Regions from separate parts of the Paenibacillus andongensis genome, predicted to be linked through region 2. Evidence: riboswitches for the same ligand, from Rfam matches in the RefSeq annotation. Region 2 holds a riboswitch; the other holds the start of a gene.
The links. Region 2 has a riboswitch for cyclic di-GMP ahead of NYR53_RS02855 (stalk domain-containing protein). Riboswitches for the same ligand answer to the same signal wherever they lie in the genome.

Region 1: it holds a riboswitch for cyclic di-GMP, as region 2 does, so the genes downstream of both, NYR53_RS25520 (hypothetical protein) here and NYR53_RS02855 (stalk domain-containing protein) in region 2, are expected to answer to the same signal.

The regions. Positions count from the first base shown of each region.
Region 1 is NZ_CP104467.1:5,688,878-5,694,587, forward strand. It holds gene NYR53_RS25490 (THUMP domain-containing class I SAM-dependent RNA methyltransferase) at 1-301, shown strand, start outside; gene paiA (spermidine/spermine N(1)-acetyltransferase) at 430-948, opposite strand; gene NYR53_RS25500 (MarR family winged helix-turn-helix transcriptional regulator) at 973-1,425, opposite strand; gene NYR53_RS25505 (hypothetical protein) at 1,607-1,735, opposite strand; gene gloA2 (SMU1112c/YaeR family gloxylase I-like metalloprotein) at 1,725-2,120, opposite strand; gene NYR53_RS25515 (exopolyphosphatase) at 2,197-3,111, opposite strand; gene NYR53_RS25520 (hypothetical protein) at 3,248-3,553, opposite strand; cyclic di-GMP riboswitch class I at 3,658-3,751, opposite strand; gene NYR53_RS25525 (MDR family MFS transporter) at 3,861-5,084, opposite strand.
Region 2 is NZ_CP104467.1:609,058-614,767, reverse strand. It holds gene NYR53_RS02860 (S-layer homology domain-containing protein) at 1-2,337, opposite strand, end outside; cyclic di-GMP riboswitch class I at 2,399-2,489, opposite strand; cyclic di-GMP riboswitch class I at 2,812-2,899, shown strand; gene NYR53_RS02855 (stalk domain-containing protein) at 2,966-5,221, shown strand; gene NYR53_RS02850 (3D domain-containing protein) at 5,395-5,710, opposite strand, start outside.

The sequences.
Region 1 (5,710 bases), 2.6 Mb from region 2:
ACAGTTCAAGCTGCTTGTGGAACCAGTCGCCAAAGCCCGCCCGCGCGGCGACTACGGCTGCTTGATCACCAACCCTCCCTATGGAGAGCGGCTTGGTGAAGCGCAAGATGTCGAGGTGGCGCTGCGCCAGCTCGGTGCACTCACTGCTCCTATGCCGTCATGGAGCCTGTTCATATTAAGCCCGAGCACACAGCTCGAGCATTATATGAACCGCCGCGCGGATAAGAAGCGTAAGCTATTTAACGGACGGATCGAGTGTAACCTGTTCCAGTATCTTGGACCTTTACCACCGCGTAGGTAAGACACAAACAGCATACCGAAACTTTCTTCAAATGAAACAGCGGCGAACTAAGACTTGAAAATAAAAGTCTTAGCTGCCGCTGTCTTTAATTGAACGTTGTCCGTTAGAAATATCATTTCAGAGAAATGTTATATGAGTGATTTGGTCATTATAAAATCTATTTGTTCTTCATCACCCATATAGAAAGAGTGAGTTCCTGTTTGAACAAACTCCATTTTTTTATAAAAGGTAATTGCGCTCTCATTTTTTTCCCAAACCCCTAGCCAAACCTTCTCTTTATTCCGTTCTAACGCTATTTCTATCGCTTTATTTATTAGATATTTACCAAACCCCTGTTTATGATGTTTTTTCCTTATATAAATCCGCTCGATTTCAAGTGAATCATTGCCCATTATTTCAGATTGAGCATCATTGGTGTTTACCTTTAAATACCCGGCAATTTCCTCATTTGAATAAATAAAATAGAATTCCGAAGAGATGTTTGACAATTCTTTTTCTAATTGATTTAAGTTAAATGCTCTTTCCAAATAGGCTTTCATATTTTCAGGTGAATTTTGATTCTGAAATGTCTCATTAAATGTTTCAACACTAATTTCTTGAAGTAAGCCTAAATCTTCAAACATGCACTTTTTTATAAGTATTGTCATTTTATTTGTCCACCTTTTCATAAATCAATAATTTCTCTTGTTTCCTTTTTTTACAAACTCCCAGTCTTTTTCTACATTTTTTCTGACTCTTTGCAGCAAGTTAAACATGGTTTCTACTTCACTTTCGGAGAACCCAGATAGTGCGACCCTATTGGAATAATCGTTTTCCCTTTTTATTAAAGGGTAAACATTCTTCCCTTTCTCTGTAGGAAATAGTTTTTTAATTTTTTGGTTATATGGATCATCATTCTTTTCAATAAATCCATTAATCTCAAGTTTCTTTATAGCCCGAGCTGCTGTTGTTCGATCTACCTTGATCATTTCAGCTAACTTTTCTTGAATAATTCCTGGATTTTCACATATTCGCACGAGGTACAAGTACTGTCCTTTTGTAAGGTCATATTTTTTAAATTCTATATTACTTATCGAATCCAAAGACCTTGCAATCATTCCAACCTCACGTAGAATTTCCTTCATATTTGCAACTCCGCTAATCATGTATTTTTAAAATGTCGTAAGAAAATAGTACTTCATTTTTATTGCATTTACAACAAAAATCCCGCAGACTTTTTCAACGGACAAGTAAATAAAAATCCCTCAACGGCTCATCCGACCTAGCTGCATGTATGCAGCGGTCAGATCAAGCTAGTGAGGGATTTTATTTTATAAACAAAAACCAAATCAATAATGCCCATAGGGGAATGGACACAAGAATACTCCATAAGCAGCCTTTGGCAAACCGCAGCTTCGGCTCCTGTTCAGTCCTTTCTTGACGATCATTTGGCATGTTCCACCAACTCCAAGGGCAGCCCATCCGGATCTGCAAAAAAAGTATATTGGTCACCGGTAATAGGATCAATCCGCACCGGTTCTACCGCAATCCCCTTGCTCTCAAGTTCTTTAACGCTTTGTTCCATATTCGGCACAACAAAAGCCAAATGCCTAAGGCCCCTTGCCTCAGGCTGGTTAACTCGCAGCGGAGGGTTCGGAAATGAAAATAACTCGATCTGCTGTTCGGTCTTCCCGATGCGCAAATCCAACTTATAGGAGTCACGTTCTGCACGATATGTTTCGTGTATGACCGTTAATCCAAGTAAATCGACATAGAAGTGTTTCGATCGCTCATAATTTGAGCTAATGATTGCCACATGATGAATTTGTGCTAACTCCACTCCATTCCCTCCTGTCCCCATTTCGTGAAAAACCGCATTCCGGGAACTCCCCATCCTGCGGTCCGTTTCATTCATTTTATCCGTCTGTTCGCATCGTTTCAACAATTTTCTTCAAAACTTCCTCAGCGTTCACATAGTCAACTTGGCAAGTACCTGCTGCATGATGACCGCCTCCACCATTTTGAAGCATCAAGTTACCAATATTCGTTTTCGATGTGCGATTCACAATGCTGTGTCCACAAGCAAAGACGCAGTTTTGTTTATTTCGGCCATCGATGACCCAAATCGAGATATTTTGCTCTGGATACAGGGCATACACCATGAAACGGTTCCCTGGATAGATGGTTTCCACATCACGAAGGTCGGTAATAATAACATTGCCTTCCGTCCGCGTATAGGTTTGAAGCATATCACGATATAAGGCATCTAATTCGAAATACCGCGCCACGCGCTCTTTCACATCTGGCAATTCCATAATCTCATGAACGGACATTGTTGCACAGTGCTCCACGAGATCTTCCATCAATTGATAGTTACTGATCCGATAATCGCGATAACGCCCTAAACCCGTTCGAGCATCCATGATAAAAGATAATAAATCCCATCCGCTCGGATTCAAAATATCTTCTTTGCTGAACTGCGCCGAATCCGCTTTATCCACCCCGCGCATAATATCGTCGATATCTCCGAAGGTCTCTCGCCCTCCATAGTAATCATAAACAACACGTGCCGCACTTGGCGCGATACGGGTTTCTCCTTTGAATTCAACCTTCTCCCCCATCCGCTCAAGTTCACTGGAATGATGATCGAACCACAAGCCACAACCCGCTACATAAGGGACATTGGCCAAAATATCGTTTTCTGAAACCTCAATCAAACCGTCCTGCATATCTTTGGGATGGACAAATTTCATCTCATCTACCATGTTTAACTTTTTGAAAAGCATCGCGCATACTAAACCATCAAAATCCGAACGTGTGATTAATCTCATGCTATGTATCCCCCTAATAATAGTTCCTAAGCACTACTAAAACCTATGAGATTCATTATATCAGCTAGTGTCAATTTGTGACAATGATTTTGTCTTTACATAACCCTTACAGCTGGTAATAAAAAAAACGATACGCCTAGATAGGCTGTACCGTTCTTAATTTGGATGATAAGCATTGATAGAGCCTTGTCAAAAATGCTTCAATTTGCGACATCGGCGGCATTTTAACCGAAAGTTTAACTTCGCCTTTCCAGTAAAAAATCAAGATGCTGTTGTTTCTCCCATGAAACATTTCAACATCCCAACAAGCTTCATTTAACGCGTACTCTTCCCGATTAATCATGAGCTTCGGTCCATCCGTGGAAGGTACCAAACGGGCAACATGGTTACCACATAACGAAGTCACTTTTTGTTCTTCTTGTAGTATTCCTTCAGATTGCATGCTGCTGGATCCTCCTTTTATTTTTACATAAATTTGTTATGACAGAGAGAAAAACCCCACCATAGTGAACCGATCGGAGGGGTTCTGATGTTGATACCCAATCGTTCGGCGGCTGGCTGGCTGCGAGTCCGGTTTTAGGACAAGGAAGCCCCTTTAGCTTTGCGTCACTGGCTTTCGCCAGCTTTGCCTTTGTCGAGATGTCTTTCTAACTATCTGAAGAGCTAAGTAATAAATATCTACTCTCTCAAGGATACGGGAACTCGTTTTGAAATCGAATAGTTCCTAAGAACTAATTTTGCAATATTTTTCAAAAAAATTCTTTTTTCGACGTATTTTTTAACATTATTTGACGAATAGAGCCTCTCCAATAAAAAAAGGACCCGGTAATCGTAAGAACGGCCATAAGAACATACAACGTATTTCCACCATAAGACACTAACAAGAACCCACCAACCCAAGGTCCAATAAAGTGGCCTATGTTCGTTAGTGTTTGAGCACCAAAATACGTGCCACGCATATGCTCGGGAGCTAATTTGTCAATCAACATATTAGCAGCAGGATAATTTAAAATCTCGCCAAAGGTGAAAATACCCATCGAAATAATAAGCCATACCAGCGAGTGGGAAAATGCAAAGCCAACATCCCCTAACGCAAACATTAGGTTACCAACTATTATTGCAGCAAGTGGCGTGTACTTCTCAGCCCAACGAGTAAGTGGAATCTGCATGGCGATAACCACAATCGCGTTCACACTCATTAAGATCGCAAACATTTTCACACCATCCACAAAACTATGCTCCAAATATTGCGAAAGTGTCACCATCACCTGTGAGTAGCCGATAGCTCCAATAATACCGCCAAGGATATACAATCGAAAAGTAACATCACTGCGAATCACTCGCAAAGCAGAAACAAAGGTAACTGAAGATTTCTTCTCACCCTCGATTTTCTTGATGCCAAAAACGATGAGCAGTGCATAAAGGGTGACCGCATAAATAAAATAAATGGTTCCTGTAATAAGAAAAGGCAGCGCACCGTTCATCGTAGCGAAAAAGGCACCCAAAAGTGGTCCGACAGCAACTCCTACATTGATAGCCATATACCGCATCGAAAACACCTTAAGTCTCTTCGCAGGTTCTGTGAGATCGGCCATCAACGCCTGAGATACAGGCTCATAAAATGACCGGCACAAGCCGTTCAGCATATTTAGCAGCATAAAAAGGATTGGTAATTTAACTATGCCGAAGCCTAAGAACACGAATGCCCAGCCAAAAAGCGCAGCCAGCATAATAATGCGCCTACCGAATCGGTCCGATAAGGTGCCCCCAATAAAGCCGCCTACGGTTCCAGCCAAAGAACCCATTCCGATGACAATTCCGATCATCACCGCGCTCATCGACGTATGTCTAGCTAAATAAATCGCGAGAAAAGGCAAACTCATGGAGGATGCTGCCCGAGCCATAACGGTTCCAAGAATTAACGTATGTACAATAGGATGATAAGAACTTAGAAAACCACGTAACCGATTCATTTAAAAGGACTCCTATCGCCGCTTAATTTACCGTGGGTCAAAGAAATCGACACCGAATTCCAATTATACACGAAAAATGACGATATGTGTCTTCAATTTGTTCTAAATTTCGAATGTGGCGCGCGGGATCGTGTCAGGATGGCGGGGTTCAGGTTGGTTCTCGACAAGCATGGATGCAAAATGTACATCTAAATTTGTTAAAAGCGGCTTATTGGGAGAGTTATCATGCATTTTGTACATCAAATTTAAAGCGAATCCGGCTTTTTAGCCTGAAGTGGTAGATTTAGATGTAGTTTTTGCAGCTTCTGCCTAGCAACAGCTAGTTTGAGCAGAAATTACCTGCACTTTTTGCATCAAATTACAAGGCTGTGGAAGGCGAGATTATCTACTTTGTTAAGATGGGGGTTCCGGCGTAAGTGATATCACCATTCGTTGAAGCTGGGGGTACTAGTTACTCTAAAAGATGGCAAGCGTTGGGTTGGCAGATATAGCAGCTGGATTCTACTTTATAGGAGGATAGATCCCCGATTGCCTGTATTGGGCATGTGACATGCTCCGTTATCGGTGGTTACAGTAGAAGTAATTTCAAAATTTCGGTACTAAGCTGCTGATCCGAGACTCAAGGG
Region 2 (5,710 bases):
ACCTGTTTCGTAATTGACGCGATAAAGCTTTTTGTTCGTTTTATCTGTGATATAGAGAATTGGCTCCGATGGATGTTTCAACGTATTCGTGATCTCAAAATCCAGAGCTATGTGTGCATTATAATAAGTTGTAGCAAAAGCAATGCTGCTTGGTCTGGATTCCACGCCAATTCTATCCATTGCTGATGTAACGACATAATATCGTGTCGTATGTGGAAGATTCGTGCTATCGACATAGGTCGTTCCGGTTACCGTAATCGGTTTACCATTTTGATCCTCCAAGGGAACAAACTTGCCAGTAGCAGTTGCGCTGTAATAAATATGGTACTGGTCCGCATTCGCAACTGGGTTCCATTGCAAAGCGATCTCCCTATTCGATACTGTGGATGCTTTTAGACCAGTTGGAGACTCAAGTTGATCATAAATCCCATCAAGTTCCCAATCACTTCCGTTCCATGTTGCAAAAACAAGATACTGACTTCCGTAAACGAGCGTAATCCTATCCCCTGCAGCGAGCGGCACCGCCTGTTCTGTCAGCTGATTACCTAGATCATGGACAGCGTAACTGCCATTGATTTGATAAGAAATCATCTCGTTGCCAACATAATAAACCTGAGCATACACGCTTTCGTTAACAGTAATGCTGGATAACAGAACCCCGGAATAATGCTTTGTTGAATTTCGTTTGGTTACGTCATACGGAGCTGGAGAAACCGATCCGCCTATAATGCTGTAGATTCCTACGTCTTCTACCGTCCCACTATATTCGGTCTGGTATGTATCCTGTGTAACCGTGTTTGAAACGTCCCATTGAACCGTCGAATAATCTGCCATGGCTGGGTACAGTGTGTATACCTTGTTTTGTATGATAAAAGCAGCATTAATATCCTCTACATTTCCCGGCTCAGTATCCGGTTCTCCACCTGTCGGCTTCCCAGGAGGTACACCTCCTCCCGGGCTGTCCTCATTCGGAACAGGAGATATGTTCGTTGATCCAGGTGTAGTAACCGGAGAGTTTCCTGTAACTTCCTTACCGCCAATTACGACGAGTTTTACCAGATCGCCAAGTGTATATTTCTTTACAATTTGCTCAAAGCTTACGCCTTCCACCTTAATCACCGCATTAAGTATCGAGCCTTCTCCCGTCACTTTCGCGGCTGATTGTAAAATGATCTGCTCCAATATGGCATTGCCCAGCATCTTGATTCCTGAGCCTTCCGAACCTGCTTGCGTTTCAAGCAAGGTGACAACGGATTGACTGGAAACCTCGACAGTTACCGTCGACTTCAGGTCAACTTTCACAAATGTACCTACTAACTGAACGACATCATTCACAGTCGTTCCTTGCACGGAAACAGATTGGAAGCCCTCGTTTCCTTGCTCTTGTTCTAATTTCGCACCCGATTTGATAATGGTATCGCTTATTATCGTAGAGCCTTTAGTAAAAACTCTGACTCTGCCGAAGTCCTTTTGAACCACCATCTGATTGAGGGTTGAATCTTGAATTTCAATGCTGTTTTCTCCGCCCCCATTCACAATCGTTCTTCCCTTTACTGTCACGTGATCAAGGAACACTTCCCCCTCCCCTATCCCCGCTGCCAAGATGAGATCGCCTTTGATCACAGCATTTTTTATAGTGACACCGCCGCTGTTGACCGTCATATTCCCTTCAACATCAGCTTTTGGAGTATAAGTTCCAGGCTTATGGATCAAATGCCCTACGGCATTATCTAGCATCACTACGGCTTCTGCTCTTGTAATGGATTTCTGAGGACGGAAGCTCTGATCAGGATATCCTTTAAGATAACCCTCCGAGGCGACTGCTTTTATGTAAGGCTTGCTCCAGTCAGACATTTGCTGCTCATCGAGAAACGTTCGCGTATCACTCTTTGGTAACACGTCTTTTAATTGTATAAGTTGATAGATGATTTTGGCAGCCTGTTCTCTGCTAATCGGTTGATCTGGACGAAAGGAGCCGTCATCGAACCCGGAAATATAGCCGGCATATTTTGCTTTGGCCACATCGTTATAGAACCATTTTTCCAGAGAAACATCTTTGAAGGTTTGGTCATCTTTATGGAGATACCCAAATGCCTTGTTGACAAGTAATATGAATTCCGCCCTGGTAATGACTTTATCGGGTTGAAAGGTTTGATCGGCATAGCCCGAAATCAATCCATTTCCGATCCATTCGTTTATGGCATCCTCTGCCCAATACCCATTAATGTCACGTAATGCTGGTTGGTTTTCTGCTTGCGCTAAACCTGAGAAAGATACGATTTGAACGGTCAAAAACATAACAATAAATACAATTTTCCCCAGCAACCTTGCCAACATATAATCTTCCTCTCTATTACTTTGATATAAAGGCAATAAAAAAAGCCACTCCAAAAGGAATGTAGGCGGCCCGGCTGTCGTACAAGGAATGCCCTTGCTTAGACCCGTGGCTTTGCGTCTCCGCCTTTCGGACGGATTTGCCGTTTCTTATTCTCGGAATGACTCTAGGACCTATCGAATAGTTCTAATTGCCTAGCAACAATTATATACTTAATTAATTTAATAGGAAACAAATATTTTCCATTTTCGACAAATTATTTTTAAATTCCATTTTGAAATACTTACGACTGAATCCCAAACCGGGTAGTACTATAGCGAGGTAATTGGGATGTTCTTCCCCATCCCCTTCGTGAGAACTATAAGCGGAACAAATAAATCTTTCAAATAAGTATTAGACTATATGTCGTATATTGTAGAATTAACACAAATACCATATAATGGTTAAGGGTAGCATACCTGTTTAAGCCAATACAATAAGATCAAAGGCACATTCGCGCGAAAGCCGGAGTCGCAAAGCTACGGGTCTACGTCCCCTTCGGGATATGATAGCCGGGTCGCTCTATAGTTTGGCTTTTTTGCATGCACGGAATTTATAGGGTTTTAATAAAAAAAGGGGGGGTATTTCAACGTGAAGTTTAAAAAAATTGCGTTAGGGGCACTTGCGCTCATGCTGGCGTTTGGCTCGCTGTCCTTCTTGCCGGAAGTGCATGTAAGTGCTGCAACATTCACCAAAAAGGATAACTCAACAGACTACTCGGTACCTGAGTTTCCGATCATTACCGATTCCAAGATGGTTTGGATGGGAGATGACGAGAACAAATTCTATCAAGTGTTCGCCCGGGATTTGTATAGCGGCGAATTAAAACAACTAACCGAGACCCAGACCTACAAAGCAAAATTATCGGCAGCGAATAATTATGCCATATATCTGGATAGTCAAAAAATTATTATAATGGTTAATCTTCAAACCGGCGAATCTACCCAAGCAGATGTCAAGCCGGGCTATTATGAAGATCTTCAAACGGACGGCGAATACATAGTCTACAAAGATAAATCTACAAGCACTCTTAATGTGTACAATATGACAACTAAGGAAACAAATATCATTGGAAAAGGTCAAGATGCTACTTTGGCGAACGGCCAAGTCGCCTATTATGGTTCTTCGGAGAATAGGCTTAAGCTTTACGACATTGCAAGCAAGACTTTACGAGTTCTGTGGGATAAAAATGATGGCAGTTTATACAACAGTCATCCAGTCGCATTCAACGGCAAATACGTCGTATGGATTCAACAGCCCTACAATCAACTAAAATTTCAATTGAGAATGATCGACGTTACTCAACCGGATTCACTACCTAGTGTACTTAGCCTATTTGACAAGGTAGCTATCCCTCTCGATATTTTCGTAAGTAAGGAAATTGCGGCATGGACTGTTGAGAAAGATGGACATAAAGTGGTGATGGCAGCAAACTTGCAAAACAAGCAAGCCGATGTAGCAGCCGATCAAGGCGAGAAGCTATTGGGTGTTACCGGAAGCACAATTATTTTGAAAAACGTGGATAACAATCTGATTCTTCGAACCCTTCAATCTACAGGTGAAGGTAACGCCATTCAGGATACACTAGTTTCAGCTGTCCCTTATGCAGATAAAATACCTGAACAAGTGACGGGTTTCTTCGGCGGAAGCAGTCCGAGCAGCGTGCACGAGTTGGCGACTTCCGATCGCGCGGTTATTTTATCCTCTCCGTTCGAGAATCCGTTTTCCTATAAAGGGGGCGATTATACAAGCATTCGGTATACAGTGGAAGGTCCGAAACTGGAACTGACCAAAGCTCTTCAACCGGAACAGAAAATGGTGAGCCTCCCATGGTCGGTCGACGTACAAGAAGCATTCGATTACCATGTCCTAAAAATGGCCTATATGCCATCTCGTGTCCCTTCCGATCAGCTTAGCAAGCTGGGAATTTATAAACTCGTTGAGGGCAAATGGATCTATGCAGGGGGGATTATCGAGGAAAAAAATCAACTTCTTCGTACCCAAATTCATAGCGGCGGGGTTTACGCAGTGCTTTATCAAGATATGAATGCAGCTTCCCTCCGGGACTATTGGATGCGGAAAACCATTACGCAAGTGAACGCAGACAAACCTATTCGTGTTTATCTTGACGGAGAGGAAGTAATCTTCCACGAACAGCCTCAACTTAAGGACAGTTCTACAACGGTTGAGTTTCGACCTATTTTCGAAAAGCTGGGTTTGCAAGTAAATTGGGACGAAGCATCCCAAACGGTTACAGGCAGCAAAGAGGGAACGTCGATTAGTCTCACATTAGGACAGTCGCAAGCAACCGTTAATGAAAAGACATCCGAACTGCCAACAGCCCCTTACCTTCAAAAGGGGTACACGTTCGTCCCTCTTAGATTGGTTGGTGAAGCTTCCGGTCGAAAAGTGGTGTGGGATGCGAACCTCAAAGCCGTATATCTCTATGACCCTGCAACGGAAGGCAAGCTGTACGACAAAGCCGGCAACTTGCTTTATGAAGGTCAGCTTAAAGACGGGCATATGTACGGAAAAGGGAAGCTCTATCACGAAGATGGCACAATCTGGTACGATGCCGAGTTCATTAATGATAATGTTGTGGGCTGGGGAACCATTTATTTTAATGGAGAACTTATGGGTAGAGACCGGACTGGTGACGTTCTGATTGGACAATTCAAGAACGGGATTCCAGACGGATATGTGACAAGTATTAAAGATAACGGCAAACTAATTTATGAGGGTTACGAGGTTCAAGGAAGATTCAATGGCAAGGGAAAGTATTATGAAGATGGCAAACTCGATTTTGAAGGCGAGTTTAAAGACGGTCAGCCTGTACACTCAAATTAATGATTACGACGAAGCCGTTGGAATTATTGGGAAATGGCTGATTAATTTTCATTCAAAATAAGAACTGCTAACATTATGGTAAAAAAACGCCCTTTCAGCACCTTTGCTGGGGGCGTTTTTGATCTGTAACTGTTGTCCCGGTTGACCCTTAACCTATTAAATTGCTTATCAATTTAAACATTCTCTCTATCTAGCAAATAAACTTTCACGTTCTTTTTCACGCCAAAATCCTGAGCCTCATTCAAATCATTCATGAACACATCAATTCTAGAACCGCGAATAGCCGAACCGATATCCTCCGCTTTACGAATGCCGATACCTTCAATGAACACCGTTGAACCTAGAGGGATTACAGCAGGATCCACGGCGATCGTGCGTCCTTCTTTGGCTTTAAGACCACTAAATGTGATGCCATACATGGGATGGGAAGCCTTTTTGCCTGTTGATTCAAAGCCAGCCGTATAAGCTGTAAGGGTTGTGTTCAACACT